DNA from 3 places in the Marinobacter fonticola genome. Region 2 is predicted to be linked to each of the others. Evidence: riboswitches for the same ligand, from Rfam matches in the RefSeq annotation. Region 2 holds a riboswitch; each other region holds the start of a gene.

Region 1 (5,429 bases), 2.2 Mb from region 2:
GCGGCCTTTTGCGGGTTTGCGTAGTCCGGCAAGCAGACGCAGCAGCGTACTTTTACCCGAACCGTTGGGTCCGATCAGGCCGAAGGTCTCGCCCGGCTCGATCTCGAGACTGACATTATCCAGCAGCCGTTGGCCCTGGACGGCCCAGTGCAGGCGTTCTCCGGTAAGCTTCATCGTGTCCCCGCGCCGCGGACCAGGATCATCGCGAAGGCCGGGGCGCCGATCAGCGACGTAATCACGCCGATGGGCAGCACCTGGCCCGGTACGAGGATGCGCGAAAGCACATCCGAGCCGATCAGGAACACGGCGCCCGCCAGCGCCGAGGTGGGCACCAGCCGGGCGTGGCGGCTGCCGACAATAAACCGCATGGCGTGGGGGATGACCAGTCCGACAAAGCCGATGGCGCCCACCATCGACACCATCACTGCGGTGACCAGGGCGGTGGTCGCGATCAGGATGCCCCGCACCGGACGCACGGCGATGCCCATGGATGCGGCGCTGTCTGCGCCAAAGGTGAACCCATCCAGGGCCCGCATGTGCCAGAGGCAGACCAGCAGGCCAGCCAGGGCGACGGGCACGGCAAGAAAAACATCGTCCCAGCGCACCCCCGAAAGATTGCCGAGCAGCCAGAACATGATTCCGCGCGCCTGTTCGGCATTGGCGGATTTGGCGATGATAAACGCGGTAAGGGCATTGAACAGCTGCGAGCCTGCGATACCGGCGAGGATAATCGCTCCGGCGGCCTGTAGGCCGCGGCCGCCGGCGCCGCCGGTCGCGGCGTGGGCCAGCAGGACAACCAGGCCGAAGGCCAGGACGGCGCCAGCGAAGGCGCCGGCAGAGAGCGTAAACGCCCCCGCGCCGATGCCCGCCACGGTCACCGCAACCGCGCCGGTGGACGCGCCAGCGGAAATACCCATCAGGAAGGGATCGGCCAGGGGGTTGCGCAGCAGTGCCTGAAGCACAACGCCGGCAAGCGCCAGCCCGGCACCGCAGGCCGCCGCCACGATGGCGCGGCTGAACCGGTAGCTCCAGACGATACCCTCGTCGATACGGTCCACGGCGTAGCCCGCATCCCAGAGCCGGTTGGCGAGCACTTTGAGTACGGTTTCGATGGGAATCCGCGTCTCGCCAATGGCGGTACCGGCGATCAGCGCGCTAACCAGCACCAACGGCGGCAACCAGACCCACCGCAGCCGGGAGCGCACCACCGTCTGTAGCGCCACGGTCGAATTCATCGGTCGAAGGACATGCTTGCCAGCGCCTCGGAGAGTGCCTCAAGGCCAAAGATCGTGCGTAAAGTGGCACTCATGGCATGGGCGTCCATTTGTACGATGCGTCCTTCGCGGACAGCCGTCATCTGGCGGGTCACCGGGTCGTCGCGCAGGAACGCCAGTTTCTTTTCCACATCGTCGGCCGGGAACCGGCGCCGGTCCATCCGGGCGATGACGATCACGTCCGGGTCGGCCTTGGCGATGGACTCCCAGCCCACCGTGGGCCATTCCTCGTCGGACTCGATCACGTTGCGGATGCCGAGCTTGTCCATCATATAGCCCGGCGCGCCCAGACGCCCGGCGACGTAGGGATCGATCTCCAGATCGGCGGAGGAGAACCAGAAGACCGCGGAAAGATCGCCTGGCAGCTCGAGGTTTTCGGCACGTTCGGCAGCGTCGGCTTCCCGCGTCTTGAGGTCGGCGACGAGTGCGGCGCCTGCGTCCTGCACATCGTAGATGGCCGCCAGCTCGTTGATGCCCTTGTAAATCGAATCCGGGGAGAAAGCTGCCACACGGGTCCCGTCGCCGCCGGTGGAGTTGTCCTTGGTATCGCAGTCCGCGGGCATGATGTAGGTCGAAATACCCAGTTCATGGAACTGCTCGCGGGTCGCGACGCTTCCAGTTGATCCGACGTGCCATTCGTACTGCACGGTCACCAGGTCCGGCTTCCGGTTTACCACGGATTCAAAACTGGGGTCGTTGTCGGCGATCCGGTCGATGCCCGCATTGAGTGCCTCGAATTCAGGGAGCACCGGATTGAACCAGACCGAGGTACCCGAAACGGTGTTGCCCACGCCCAGAGAGTAAAGGATCTCTGTGGCGGCCTGGCCGATGGTGACGGTGTTTTCGGGGGCGGCCTCGAAGCTGACAGCGGCGCCGCAGTTGGTCAGAGTAACGGGGTACTCGGTGGCATCGGCCAGGGTCTGGGGTCCTGGCAGCGCGCATAGCGCGAGCAGGGCGGGGCGAAGGAAGCGCATAGTGGAACTCCGGATCAATCAAGGTTGAACGGGGGTCCAATAGTCCGGAAGCGCTGGTCGGCAAAGCGGCGGTCCAGGGGGCGCGCCGAATGATGAAACGAGTCTCATCCTTCCTTCCCCCGGGACACCCCGCCCGGCGTTATGAAACGTCTTGTCGGCAGGTCTCCTGACTGACGGGTCGTTGCTCGCCCAGCCTTCCCGGGATGGTATCCCAGTGGCATGGAAGGACGTGGCTCACCGTCTACAGTTGCGGGGGCAGTTTCGGTTCGCAGCAGGGCTGCGGCGAATTCCCTGTTAGGGAGCCTCTGAATAACTCCTGGACCGCCTCTGCGTGCTCTGAAGGCTGTAGCTGCAAGGCGGGGCTCGCCGGTAATGGCCGTAGTCCTTGCCAAGAGCCGCAACGCGGCAGATGCAGTCTTCAGAGCGCGCCCTTCGGGGCTTTTAGAGCCATCCACACTCCGCGTTGCGACTTTTTGAAAGGCAACCAGCCTTCCTGCAAAGTCGCGCCTTGATTGTGGATGGCTCTAAAAGCCAGAGGCGATCCAGGAGTTATTCAGAGGCTCCTTAGTTCCCGAAGGAAACCGACGATGGGAGAATATACGCCTCGTCAGTGAGGGACAAGTATGGCCGGGGCCAGCACGCCCAATCCACCGCATCGATTGGCTAGGTAACCTTTGGTGGTATACCTATTCCCGTTAGATGTCCGAGTCTGCACAATGGCGTCCAAGATGGGCCAAGAGCCTGTCGAAGGCGACGGATTGCTTTGCCGACCATTCCGTATCCGGAGTATCCAGCTTTCATGATTGGTTTGATCCAGAAGGTCCTTGTAGACCTGATTCGCCGGCACGGTGGCGACGACGCAGTGCAAGCGATCTGTCGGCGGGCTGATGTCCCGCCGGAGCGTGCGTTCCGCATAGATACGGATTACGCCGACACCGAATGCCTGCGCCTGATTGAGGCGACCGGCGAGTATTTCGGGCTCGACGAAAAGGCGCTCTACCGGCTCTACGCCGACCAGTTCATCAAGGAAACCAAGGCTCTGTTCCCGATGTTCTATCAGATGTCCCCCTCGGCACGGGAATTCCTCAAGCGCCAGCCCCGGGTCCATGACACGCTGGCGTCCAGCCTACGTAGCGCCCCAGGCCGGGACCGGGTCAGGGACAAGTTCAACGTGGAAGAAGTCGGTGATACGCTGAGGGTGACCTACCGTTCGCCAAACCGGCTATGCGGCCTTTACGAGGCCCTGTTCGAGCGCCTGCTCGACGAGTACGGTGAAACCGGGAGCATCGAGGTGACGTCATGCCAGAAACGCGGCGACCCGCTTTGTACGTTCTGCCTGCGCGTGGAGTCGTCCGGTGAGTGAATCGGAAAAGCGCCTACGGCGCGACATCAACCGCATCGCCGACCAGCTCTGCCAGGCGATCGACGGTCGGTTCGACTTCCAGGTCAGCGCGGAAACCGAAGACATGGACGTGCAGAAGTTGTCCGTATTGGCCAATTTCGTCCTGGAGTCCGTGCGCCGTAATATCGACGAACTCGAGCAGATCAAGACCGAGCTCGAAGAGCGGGTGGCTGATCGCACGCGCCGGCTCGACCTGATCATCAAAGGGTCCAACGATGGCGTCTGGGAATGGGATCCGGTTGCCGACTGCTTGCAGGTCTCCCAGCGATGGCGGGAAATGTGTGGGCGCCTGGACTCAAGTGACGCGCTGACTCTGGATGATTGGGTGGCGATGATTTATGCGCCGGATCGTGCGGCATTTCGCCAGCAGCTTGACGACCACATCGCTGGCCGGACCGATCGCTTCCGGGCCGAGTGCCGTCTATCCGACGGTGCGGGCGGCTACCGCTGGGTGGTGGCGCGAGGTATTTGTGAACGTCATCCCGAGTCCGGGAAAGCCCGTCTGGTGTCCGGTACCCAGGCCGATATCACCCGTCAGAAGTTCGTTAATCCGGTGACCGGATTTTTCAACGGACGTTATCTGGAGCTGGTGCTCGGTGAGCGATTGACGCATCAGCCGAACGAGCCCCTGGATCTTATCGTGGTGTCTCTGACAAACGTCGCGTTGGTCGGCGAGACACTAACGGCGAATGAGACCGCCGCGCTTTCGCGGGATCTACGCCGGCGAGTCCAGGACAATGTGCGCGAGGGCGAGTTGATAACCAGTCTTGCCGATACCACGTTGGCTATCCTGATCGACGACCACGATGCCGGGGCCATTCGTACCCGCGCCCGGCAGCTATTACGGGCATTCGACAGCGCGTTCAGCATCGAGGATCGCAGCATTTGGCTTTCGGCCGTGGTCGGCGCCATCCCGGTCAGAGAGAGCGGGCTGGCGTCGGCGGAATCGGTGCTGCAGGCGACCCGTATGCTGATGCGCAAGGCCCGTCAGCATGGCGGCGGAAGCTTTCTGATCTATCAGGAAGAAATGCGTGAAGAGAATCTGGAGCGCCTCGATACCGAGCAATTGTTGCGCAGTGCACTTCGTCATGGCTGGGTGGAATCGTTTCTCCAACCGTTGGTGAACCTGCAGCAGGGCCTGGTGACTGGCTTTGAAGCGCTTGCCCGGATCCGCCATCCGGATAGGGGATTAATCTCCCCGGCGCTTTTTATTCCTGTCGCCGAGGAGACGGGCCTGATCCGGGAGCTTAGCGAGCGTATTCTCGAGCTGACGATCCCCCTTTTCAACGATCCGGCTCTGATCGAGAATTACGGTGAGAGGTTCACCCTAAGTATCAATCTCTCACCGGTGCAACTGTACGACCCCAGGCTTGCCGATGATTTGCTGAGACGGCTCTCCGAGGCTGGCGTGTCGCCTGATCGCCTCAAGATCGAACTGACGGAAACCGCGGTCATGGCCGATTCCCGGGTCGCCATCAATCTGATGACGCAGTTGCGTGAGCGTGGCGTCGCCGTTGCCCTGGACGATTTCGGGGCGGGATACTCGTCGCTCGGCTACATTCGCAGTCTGCCGCTGGACCAACTCAAGATCGACCGTACGCTGGTATCCGGCGTCGATAGGGATGAAGAAAAACGGGTCATCCTGGAAATGATTATTACGCTGTGCGAACGGCTCGACCTGGTCGTGGTGGTGGAAGGCATCGAGAATGAGCTGGAGTTGAGCTGCCTGTTAGGCATGGGCGCCATGGTGGGGCAGGGTTTCCTGTTCAGCAGGCCGCT
Region 2 (5,429 bases):
GGTGGCGCCGTTCAAACCGCAGAATATGGCCCTGAACAGCGCCGTTACCGTTGATGGCGGCGAGATAGGGCGGTCCACGGCTTTGCAGGCGCTGGCCTGTGGTCTGGAACCCCACAGCGATATGAATCCTGTCTTGCTCAAACCCCAGAGTGACCGAGGCGCGCAGGTGATTCTTTGTGGCCGCGTTCACGGCAATATGGATGCGCTGGATTACCACGCCTTCAAAGCCGAAGCATCGAAATCGGTGATGGCCGCGTGGCAGTCACTGAGCCAACGCTATGACGTGATCATCGCCGAAGGCGCCGGGAGCCCGGCGGAAATCAACCTTCGCGCCAATGACATCGCCAATATGGGCTTTGCCGAAGCAGCCGATTGCCCGGTGTTGCTGGTGGGCGATATTGATCGCGGCGGTGTCTTCGCTCAGTTGGTGGGCACGCTGGAGCTGGTGTCGCCCAGCGAGCGCGACCGCATTGCAGGGTTTGTGATCAACCGGTTTCGCGGAGATCCGGCGCTACTGGAATCCGGGCTGCGCTGGCTGGAAGATCGAACGCATAAGCCCGTCGTCGGCGTGATGTCCTACCTCCAGGGGCTCTTGCTTGATGCCGAGGACAGTGTGGGTTTGACCGGGGTCAATGGCAAAGGGGGTCTCCGGATCGTCGTGCCATGCCTGCCGCGCATCAGCAACCACAACGACTTTGATCCTTTGCGGCTGCATCCAAATGTGGAGCTTTTGTTCGTTGCCGTAGGGCGTGACATTCCACCTGCGGACGTGATTATCCTGCCGGGCAGCAAGAACACGCGGCACGACCTGGAATGGCTCAAAGCCCAAGGCTGGCCTGCCGCGATTCAGCGCCATCTTCGATACGGCGGTCATGTTTTCGGTATTTGCGGCGGTTTCCAGATGCTGGGGGATACGGTCGCGGACCCGGACGGCCTGGAAAGCGCCCCGGGGGCGACGAAAGGATTGGCGCTGCTGTCGATGACAACCCGGATGGTCGCGGGCAAGCAGCTACGGAATGTGCAAGGGATGCTTCATTTGGATAATCGTGGCGTTGAAATGACCGGTTACGAAATGCACAACGGCGTTACCACCGGTTCCGCACTCCAGCGGCCGCTGATCGACCTGAATGGACGGGCCGATGGCGCGATCAGCGAAGATGGGCAGGTGATGGGCACCTACGTCCATGGGATTTTCGACCGGCCCGACGCGTGCAGCGCGCTGTTGACCGCCTGGGGCTTGAAAAACGCCGAATCGGTTGCGGTCGATTACCCGCAACACCGGCAAACCCAGCTGGATCGACTGGCCGACCATATCGAGCAAACACTGGATACAGCTTGGCTCCGTCGCGTACTGGGTCTGGAGGATAGGGTGGGTAGGACGAACACATGAGCAACGACAATCGGAATGCGTTCACCGAGCAGGAGAAACAAGGCCTGTATCGAGCCATCCACGAGCGCCGGGACGTCCGCTCCCAGTTCCTGCCGGATCCGATTCCGGCGGAGGTTCTGGCCCGGCTTCTGGAGGCCGCTCACCACGCGCCATCGGTGGGTTTCATGCAGCCCTGGGACTTCCTGGTGATCGACAGCGTGGAGGTGCGGCGCAGGGTACTCGGGATCTTCGAGCGGGAAAACGAACGGGCAGCGCAGAACTACCCGGGAGAGCGCGGTGAAACCTACCGTAGCCTCAAGCTTCAGGGCATCGTTGAAAGCCCCATGAACCTCTGTATCACCTGCGACCGAAGCCGTGGCGGTCCGAATGTGCTTGGGCGCAACACCATCGTGGAAACGGACCTGTTCAGCACGTGCCTGGCGGTGCAGAACCTGTGGCTTGCGGCCCGGGCGGAGGGCATCGGTGTGGGCTGGGTGAGCATTCTCGATCAACACGAACTGGCGCAGGTTCTGGAGCTTCCGCAAGACGTGTACCCGTTAGCCTACCTGTGTATGGGATACGTCAGCGAGTTCCTCGCCCAGCCAGAACTGCAGGCCAAAGGCTGGCGGAGCCGGCTACCTTTGAGCGAGCTGGTTCATCGCAATGTCTGGGGCAAGGCCCTGGAGCCGGGCGACGGCTTGGCGCCCTTGATCAAATAACATCGACAGCGTTGCTACCCTTCAATCAATGGATTAGGATGGCTTCGTTACGGACAGGTGCCCCTGAAGTCCAGGGGATAATCGGGAAGTATGGTGTGGCCTTAAGGCCGATTCCATCGCTGCCCCCGCATCGGTAATAAAGGCGTAGTCTGCGGATACCACTGGCGCAAGCCGGGAAGGTGTAGACGATGATTCAGCCCAGCGCTGAATCCCCTTTGAGCCCGAAGACCGGCCTGTTATTTCGTTCAATCCGATAACGGTGCGGCGGGCACCGAGGAGCAAAACATGTCTGTCATCAGTTCTCCCTCAAGCGAGCGGGCTTCCGTCTCGTCCTCCAAAGTTTCTTCCCTGGCCCCGCACGGCGCAGTGCTGCTATTCGGCGTTGTGATCCTGTTTGCAGTGGGCTTTTTGCCGATGAACGTGGCCCACAATGCGGCTCACGATACCCGGCATGGCTTCGTGTTTCCCTGCCACTAAAGTATTGATCGACTGACCATCGGGCCATGGCGCGTGTTGAATGCGCAATGGCGGTTGTCGCGGTTCCAATACACCGTATTCGGAGGGAAACCAATGTTCCGTTCCTTGATTCTCAGTGCCTGTTTAATTGGCGTTGCCCTGGGTCTGATCGTCACCGCCGTTCAGGCAGTCGGCGTTACCCCCATCCTGCTCGATGCAGAACAGTATGAGGTCGTCGAAGCATCTGCGCCCGACGCCGGCACTCATGGCGAGCAACCTGATCATCACCAGGCTGACTACCAGCATCACAGCCACCAGCATGACGACCATCAGCGCCACGAGAGCGCCACCGGTCACCACCATGGTGGCGACGATTGGGCACCCGCCGACGGCGCCGAACGCACCTTCTACACGGCGCTATCCAATATATTCGCCGGCATAGGCTTTGCGGCCGTAATGCTGGTGGTTATGGCGCAATTGCGCGAGCGGGGCAAGCTGGCCCTGACGCCCACGCGCGGTCTTTTGCTTGGGGGCCTTGGCTACCTGGCCGTCTTCGTGGCGCCATCGATCGGCCTGCCGCCGGAAATACCGGGAACCGCCGCCGCGCCGCTCGAAGCGCGTCAGCTTTGGTGGGCGTTTACGGTATCAATGGTGTTGGCCGGGTTTGCCCTGCTGTTCCTGGCGCGGGGTTGGATAAAGCTGGTAGGCGTGCCATGCCTCGTACTGCCTTATCTGGTGGTGCCCGCACACCCGGACGGTCCATTGTTCTCTCATCCGGACCCGGAAGCCGTTGCCGCGTTAAACGAGCTGCACCATGAATTCATCTGGGCATCCGGCATGACCAATTTGGTGTTCTGGCTAATGGCGGGTCTATTCTGCGTGCTGGCGTTGAAGCGCCTCTACGATGCATCTCCGGAGCAACGTGATGAAGTTGCAGCCTGAGTTTCCGTTTGCAGCCATTGTCGGGCTCGAATCGCTCAAGACAGCGCTGGTGCTGAACGCCATCAATCCGCGTATCGGCGGCGTCCTGATTTCCGGCCCGCGCGGCAGCGCCAAATCAACGCTGGCGCGGGGACTGGCCGACGTCCTCCCGGCTAGCAGTCAGGGTCAACGTCCACCCTTCGTCAATATGCCTCTGGGAACGAGTGAAGACAGGCTCGTGGGGAGCCTGAACCTGCAGCAGGTGCTGTCTGAACAGGAAGCCGTTTTCCAACCGGGATTGCTGGCCAACGCCGATGGTGGCGTGCTCTATGTCGACGAAGTCAACCTGTTGCCGGACAGCCTGGTGGACTTGCTGCTCGATGCCGCCGCCCGCGGGGTCAACGTGGTGGAGCGGGACGGGCTGAGCCATACCCACCCAGCCCGTTTCAGCTTGATTGGCACCATGAACCCGGACGAAGGCGAATTGCGCCCCCAGTTATTGGACCGTTTCGGCCTTTGTGTCGAGTTGGGTAAAACCATGCCGGCGTCCGAGCGCATCGCAGTGGTTCAGCAACGTGAGGCGTTTGAGCGGGATCCTCAGGGCTTCTGCGCCGACTACGACGAACGGCAGCGGGCGCTGACCGACCAAATCAGCGTCGCCGAAGCAGCGCTTTCGACGATATCGACCGCCCCATGGGTCTACGAGCATATTGCAACCGGGTGTGCGGCAGCCCAGGTTGAAGGCCTGCGGGCAGACGTGACCTGGCACCGTGCCGCTCAAGCCCATGCTGCCTGGCGGCAAGCGACAACCGTTGAGTTGGAAGACCTGGATGCCGTCGGGGAATGGGTGCTCGCTCATCGCCGGATGACACCTCCAGAACCACCGCAGAATTCGTCTCCGCCTGGAACTACGCCGCCGTCGGGAAACAGGAACCCGTCGGCCGAGGCCGGTGGCACGGGCTCAAGCGAATCCGCTCAAGGGCAGTGGGGTGCCATGCCACCGGCCAGCGAACGCAGCCAGCCGGTTGTGATGCCGTCAACGCCCGCTTTACAGCGTAATCCGGGGGAAGAGGCCGCTCAGGGCCGGACGCAGAGCCGTCGCAAAGGGCGCCAGTCCGGACGTCGCAGCCTTTGTGGCCTGTCCAGCAAGCCCGACTGGTTCGCCACGCTGGTTGCCAACCACGGGCGCTGGCCATGGCAGCAGCTAAAATTCCAGAAGGCGCGTGCGGGCCAGCCGATGCTGCATCTGGTATTGCTGGATACGTCAGGGTCGACCCTGGGTCGTCAGCTGTTCGGGCGTGCAAAAGGGCTGGTCCAGAATCTGGCGCGAAGGGCCTACGGTAGCCGCGACCAGATGGCGGTCATGGGATTCGGTAACGACCGCGTAACCAACATTCTGCCGCGTCGACGCGCGCCCAAGGACATGTTGACCCAACTGGATGCACTTCCCGGTGGCGGCGGTACCCCGTTGCGGGACGCGCTCATCAAGGCCAGTCGCGTCATTCGCCAATGGCAGCGCCGGGAGCCCGGCCTGAAGATCCGCACCTATCTCATCACCGACGGACGCATTCGCCATTCCGTAACCGACGTACCGCCTCTGGGAGACTGCATCGTGATCGATGCGGAACAGGGCGCGGTCAAGCGGGGACGCGCGAGCGTCATCGCACAACAGCTGGGCGCGGCCTACCGGACGCTACCCGCCATGGAGGCATCGTGAACGATAGCGCCCATCGAAACCGCATGCAGAAAAAGAAGGACGTGGTCGACGAACGCATCGCGAAAGCGTCCGAAGAGCGGGGCGTACTGATCCTGCTGAAGGGCAACGGTAAAGGCAAGAGCAGCTCGGCTTTCGGCACGCTCGCCCGTTCACTGGGGCATGGTTACCGTTGTGCGGTTATCCAGTTCATCAAAGGTCGTCGGGAAACCGGCGAATATCGGTTCTTCCGCGAACACCCGGCGCTGGA
Region 3 (5,429 bases), 1.4 Mb from region 2:
GCCATCGAGCCGGGCGAGGCGGCCTATGTGCCCTTCGGCCACGACTATATGGGCGCCCCGGATCAACTCGAAGGCGACTATGTACTGGGTCAGCTCAAACCGTTGCTGGAGGACCCGCGGCGCAAGAAGGTGGGCCAGAATCTCAAGTACGACAAAAACGTGCTGGCCAACCACGGCATCTCTTTGGAAGGAATCGCCGAGGACACCATGCTGGCGTCCTACGTGCTTAATTCCACAGCCTCCCGCCATGACATGGATAGCTTGGCACTGAAGTATCTGGGCGAGGCCACGATCTCCTTCGAATCCATTGCCGGCAAAGGCGTCAAGCAGCTCACCTTCAACCAGATCTCGCTTGAGCAGGCCGGCCCTTATGCGGCCGAAGACGCCGACATCACCCTGCGCCTGCACCAAACGCTGCGCCCAAAACTGGCGGCGGAGCCCAAGCTCGAGTCGGTTTATAGAAACATTGATCTACCCCTGGTGCCGGTGCTTTCCCACATGGAGCAGCGCGGCGTCATGCTCGACACGGCCACCCTGCGAAGCCACAGCCAGCAGCTGGCCACGCGTATGGCGGAGCTGGAACAGGCGGCTCATGAAGAAGCCGGCGAAACATTCAACCTTGGCTCCCCCAAGCAGCTCCAGGCCATTTTCTACGAAAAGCTGGGCCTGCCGGTGATCAAGAAAACGCCGAAGGGCGCGCCCTCGACCGCCGAGCCGGTGCTGCAGGAGCTGGCCCACGACTACAAGCTGCCGCATCTGATCCTGGAGCATCGCAGCCTGAGCAAGCTCAAATCCACCTACACCGACCGCTTGCCGGAGGTGGTTAGCCCCCGCACCGGGCGCGTGCATACCTCTTACCATCAGGCCGTGGCGGCGACTGGACGCCTGTCGTCATCGGAACCCAATCTGCAGAATATTCCGATCCGCACGGAAGAAGGCCGGCGTATCCGCCAGGCTTTCGTGGCTCCCGACGGCTACAAGCTGGTGGCCGCGGACTATTCGCAGATCGAGCTGCGCATCATGGCGCATCTTTCCGGCGACAAGAGCCTACTCAATGCCTTTGCCGAAGGTAAAGACATCCATCGCGCCACTGCCGCCGAAGTGTTCGGCACGTCGGTAGACGGCGTGACCGGCGAACAGCGCCGCAGCGCTAAGGCGATTAACTTCGGCCTGATCTACGGTATGTCGGCGTTCGGCCTGTCACGTCAGCTTGGCGTGGAGCGCAAGGTGGCCCAGGAATATATCGATCTTTATTTCCACCGCTACCCCGGCGTGGCCGAGTACATGGACAACATTCGCAAGCTGGCCCACGACCAAGGCTATGTGGAAACGCTTTTCGGACGCCGCCTCTACTTGCCGGAGATCAACGCCCGGAACAAGCAGATGCAGCAGGCCGCCGAACGCACTGCGATCAATGCGCCCATGCAAGGGACCGCTGCCGACATCATCAAACGCGCCATGGTCACGGTAGAGGATTGGCTGCTGAACAGCCACGCAGACGAGGCTCGCATGGTGATGCAGGTTCACGACGAACTGATCCTGGAGGTGAAGGAATCCGCGCTGGACAAGGTCATGAAGGGACTGACCGAGCGTATGTCCAGGGCTGCGGAGCTGGACGTGCCGCTGCTGGTTGAGGCCGGTGTGGGGGACAACTGGGACGAGGCTCACTGAGCAGCTCGCGATTAACTATCGCAACTCACTTGACTGTAGGTTGGGCTGGAAAGCCCAACAAACCCGACAAATCTTGTTGGGCTTGCCAGCCCAACCTACCGGACTTCCCGCACATCAGTAGGTATAACGCAGTGTAGCCAGAACCTGGCGAACCTGGCCGGCGTATCCGGTAGCGGTAATGGCTGTCTGATCGAACAGGTTGGTCACCTCCAGCGCCACGTTCAGCGATTCCGTGGCCCTATACGCGGCCCCGGCGTTAGCAATAACGTAGCCGGGTATGCGGGCATCGCCGGTGTCGACAGCGTCAGTGCGTCCGAGCAGCTCCACGTTCAACTCCACTTTCTCAAGCACTTTTGTTCCCGCCAAACGGCCATCCCACTTCGGGCGTCGTTCGAGCTGGGCGTTAGTCTCGTCATTCGTCGCACGCGTGTAACCTACGCCAGCCTCAAGCGACCAGCCATCAGCTTTATAAGCAGCGCTCAGCTCGGCACCCTTGGCCGTCGCGCGATCAACGTTGTACGGAATGAAAAGTGGCGGCGGACTAAGGACGACCAGCTCATCAAACTTGGTCTTGTAGACCGCCAATTCATAAGATACGCGTCCAACGCTTCCTTTTAGCCCAACCTCGAAAGTATCCGAAGTTTCGGCCTCGAGATCCGGATTGGCGCCAAATGGGGAATATAGATCGTTGAATGTCGGTGCTTTAAATCCAGTGCCGTAGCTGAGATAGGGGCGGAAGAAGTCAGCCAAATGATAGCCGGCCGAAATGATCCCAGTCGTTTCCTCGCCGTACGCTTCATTATCGTCTTGCCGAAGGGATGCGGTCACATGCAAGGGCTGGTCAACGGTCTGCCATTGCACAAACACAGCGTTGTTGTAGCGCTCCTCTTCCGTGTATTGGGTCGAGGCGTCGACTTCCTCGTCGACACGCTCCAGCCCGATAGTGAGCAACTGATGATCAGTCAAACTGACATCGCTTTGCAGTAGATACTGGAGGCGACGGGTCTCATAGTCGAAGAAATCGGCCGTATCGACGAAATTGTCATTGGTTTCGCGGCCGAATCCGAGCTGCGCCCGCACTGTCACCCGATCTGACGCGGCATAGTCAGCGAACACGCGGCCGGACTGCTGAACGAACCTGTTCCAATACCGGTCTCCAAAAGACGGCGAACCATCGTAGTCGTTCTCTCCCTGCGCATGCATGAAGTTCAGGCCCAGCAATAGGTTATCGGTGACATGCCGATCCAGGCTGGTCGCGACCGATTTGCTCTCAAAACCATCGGCATCATTTTGCACACCGTCCGGCTGAGCATCCACACCCTCGGTATCGTACAACGAAGCCGACAGACTATAACGCGTGTCACCGGAGCCCCCCGCAAAATGTTGAGTGAGCCGTGACGTTCCGTTATTCCCTGCGCTGACCTCGGAAATGACCTCGGGTTCCACCGTGCCACGGCGCGTGAATATCTGGATAACCCCGCCAATGGCCTCAGAGCCATATAGACTCGAGCGCGGACCCTTAACGACTTCGATATGGTCCACCAGTGCCAACGGGATATTTTCCAGTTGAGCGGTGCCGGCCGTCGCCCCACCGATCTTGACGCCATCGACCAGCACCAGCACGTGATCGGAATTGGCGCCGCGAATGAATACGCTGGACTGTTTACCCGGCCCACCCGTACTCGTTACCGACACACCTGGCACCGTGCGAATGATCTGTTCGATGGTTGTTGCGGAACTTCGGTCAATGTCCTCCCGACTGATGACGGTCACCGAGGCGTTTGCCTCGTCCACGGTCTGCACCGTGCGAGTCGCCGTCACAACCAACGGATTCAAGGTTTCGGCATGCAACCCTGCACAGACTGAGCTCGCCAACAAGCTGAAGGCAAATTTGGAGGAAACTCTCACGGGTACGCCCTTTAACGGAAGTCGAATAACCCGGCGAGAAGAGGAACGTGCGGCAGCTGATGCGTGTCACGGCAGGAAAGCCACCGGTGAAGCCCTCCGCTACACCGCATGTCGTTTCAACGCCTCTATACCTCTCGGTGCACGACACTTGGTCTGTGCACAAAACTCGGGGCATGAAACGCGTCGCAAGCGGCCGGTCTCCGGGCTCACAATGGCATCGTCGAGAGAGATGCCGGCGTCAGCGCCTTCCCAGGCAAATACCCAGTGGCCAAAGCTGACTGCCGTTCATTGTTTACCGTTGCGGGGGCAGCACTGGGTTTGCACCAGTTTCCCGTTTCACTCGCCTGGGCGAGCACCGCTTGCAGGTTATACGGGGACTTTTAGCCCCCGATGACAAAACTGTCATCTTAATACGAGCGCACTTTAGGTTCTGACCATCGAACGGTCAATGCAAAATGCAGCAATCAGGCCGGCACGTCACTGCAGAGCTTCGAGGCGCTGCGCCAAAACGGTGCCTACACCCCCCCGGAAAACCAGCGAGAACACCCGCTTCCGCCCATGGCGGTAAAACTCGGGTTATTACTTATCGCGGGCGCAAAATGGTCTTGCCGGTTCACTGAGTGATACCCCGATGAAGTCCAATAGGGATTTTTAAGCGCCTTAAACGCGACAGGCAGGCCCGGAGGCCTGCCTGTCGTAGAAATTCAGCGACGCTAGATCGTTAGAATGCCTTGCTGACCTGCACGGCGGCGCCCCACGCACTCAGCTCGTACGTGGCCGAGTAGCTGGCTGCGCCTTCGGCAGGCTCGTCATCGACAGTGTATTCCCGCTCGTTGACATCTACATCGTCAAACAGCAGCACACCGCCCGCAACGTCCACCGTCCAGCCGGACGGCGCGTGGGCGTATTGGGTGCCTAGCGTTAGCCACTGACGGTCATCGGATGGAATACGCGCGGTGCGGAAGTTCTCGTTTACGGGCGACTCATCGTAAGCGTAGCCCGCTTTGAAGGCCCACTCCGGGGTGGCTTGCCAGATAGCGCCAACGTTCACCTGCCAGGTGTCCTTCCAGTTCTCGGAGACGTGGCCGATAATGTTTTCCTGCCCGTACTTGTCTTCAGCGATATCGGAGATCGGCCCACCGCCCTGGTCGCTTTCTATATCAAGTGCTTCGAAACGGCTCCATTTGGCCCAGGTCGCGCCAGCCAGCAGAGTCACGCTGTCGGTCAACCGATGGCGAACGCCGAAGGTCAGGCTCTCGGGGATTTCCAGTGGCACCACCGCATCTTCCTGCAAATTAACGATATTGACATTGACGCCACCGGGTCCGATCGACGGACTTGGCACGTTGGTCAGCGTTGAATCGCCTTCCAGCTCAAGCTCGGTACCGGTCTGGCCGGACAGGCCAATCTGGGTGCGATCAGACAGTTCATAAAGCAACCCGAAGCTAAAGGTGACGCCGACGTCGTCGCCTTCGGTATCGAAATAGCCTTGCTCCAAGGCGGGTCCGGCATAGCCCAGCTGGCGCAACTGCGCCTCATTGCCACTGTAATCCTGGAACTTGGTCAAACGGCCTTCCGCGTAGAGTACGTTCACGCCGAAACCCAAAGAGAACCCCTCGCCGTTGTTCAGGGCAATGGAAGGGCTAAAAGCGATAGCGGTCAACTCCGTCTTATCGGCAAAGAAACGGCCCACGAAATCATCTTCGTAATCCGCTGAGAGCCCGTATGGCGCATGGATGCCGAAGCCGACGTCAACGGTGTCGTTGATTTCGTGCGTCATAAAGAAGTTCGGCAGCACCGCCGGATCGGCAATATCACCGCCGTTCGAGCCTGATACCGGCTGATTAATG

What was found. A riboswitch is a leader RNA that binds a small molecule or an ion and turns the genes downstream of it on or off. The one in region 2 is predicted to bind cobalamin.
Region 1: linked by a shared signal. The riboswitch ahead of FXO11_RS19185 (ABC transporter substrate-binding protein) and the one ahead of FXO11_RS09180 (CbtB domain-containing protein) in region 2 are both predicted to bind cobalamin.
Region 3: linked by a shared signal. The riboswitch ahead of FXO11_RS03050 (TonB-dependent receptor domain-containing protein) and the one ahead of FXO11_RS09180 (CbtB domain-containing protein) in region 2 are both predicted to bind cobalamin.

Annotation. Positions count from the first base shown of each region.
Region 1 is NZ_CP043042.1:4,307,078-4,312,506, reverse strand. Features, by position in the region: gene FXO11_RS19195 (ABC transporter ATP-binding protein) at 1-174, opposite strand, end outside; gene FXO11_RS19190 (FecCD family ABC transporter permease) at 171-1,235, opposite strand; gene FXO11_RS19185 (ABC transporter substrate-binding protein) at 1,232-2,248, opposite strand; cobalamin riboswitch at 2,388-2,589, opposite strand; gene FXO11_RS19180 (heme NO-binding domain-containing protein) at 3,048-3,611, shown strand; gene FXO11_RS19175 (putative bifunctional diguanylate cyclase/phosphodiesterase) at 3,604-5,429, shown strand, end outside.
Region 2 is NZ_CP043042.1:2,066,746-2,072,174, forward strand. Features, by position in the region: gene FXO11_RS09170 (cobyric acid synthase) at 1-1,390, shown strand, start outside; gene bluB (5,6-dimethylbenzimidazole synthase) at 1,387-2,088, shown strand; cobalamin riboswitch at 2,127-2,339, shown strand; gene FXO11_RS09180 (CbtB domain-containing protein) at 2,374-2,565, shown strand; gene FXO11_RS09185 (CbtA family protein) at 2,659-3,486, shown strand; partial or broken gene FXO11_RS20425 (ATP-binding protein) at 3,470-4,510, shown strand; partial or broken gene FXO11_RS20430 (magnesium chelatase) at 4,772-5,182, shown strand; gene cobO (cob(I)yrinic acid a,c-diamide adenosyltransferase) at 5,179-5,429, shown strand, end outside.
Region 3 is NZ_CP043042.1:700,702-706,130, reverse strand. Features, by position in the region: gene polA (DNA polymerase I) at 1-1,671, shown strand, start outside; gene FXO11_RS03050 (TonB-dependent receptor domain-containing protein) at 1,786-3,579, opposite strand; cobalamin riboswitch at 3,754-3,954, opposite strand; gene FXO11_RS03045 (OmpP1/FadL family transporter) at 4,301-5,429, opposite strand, start outside.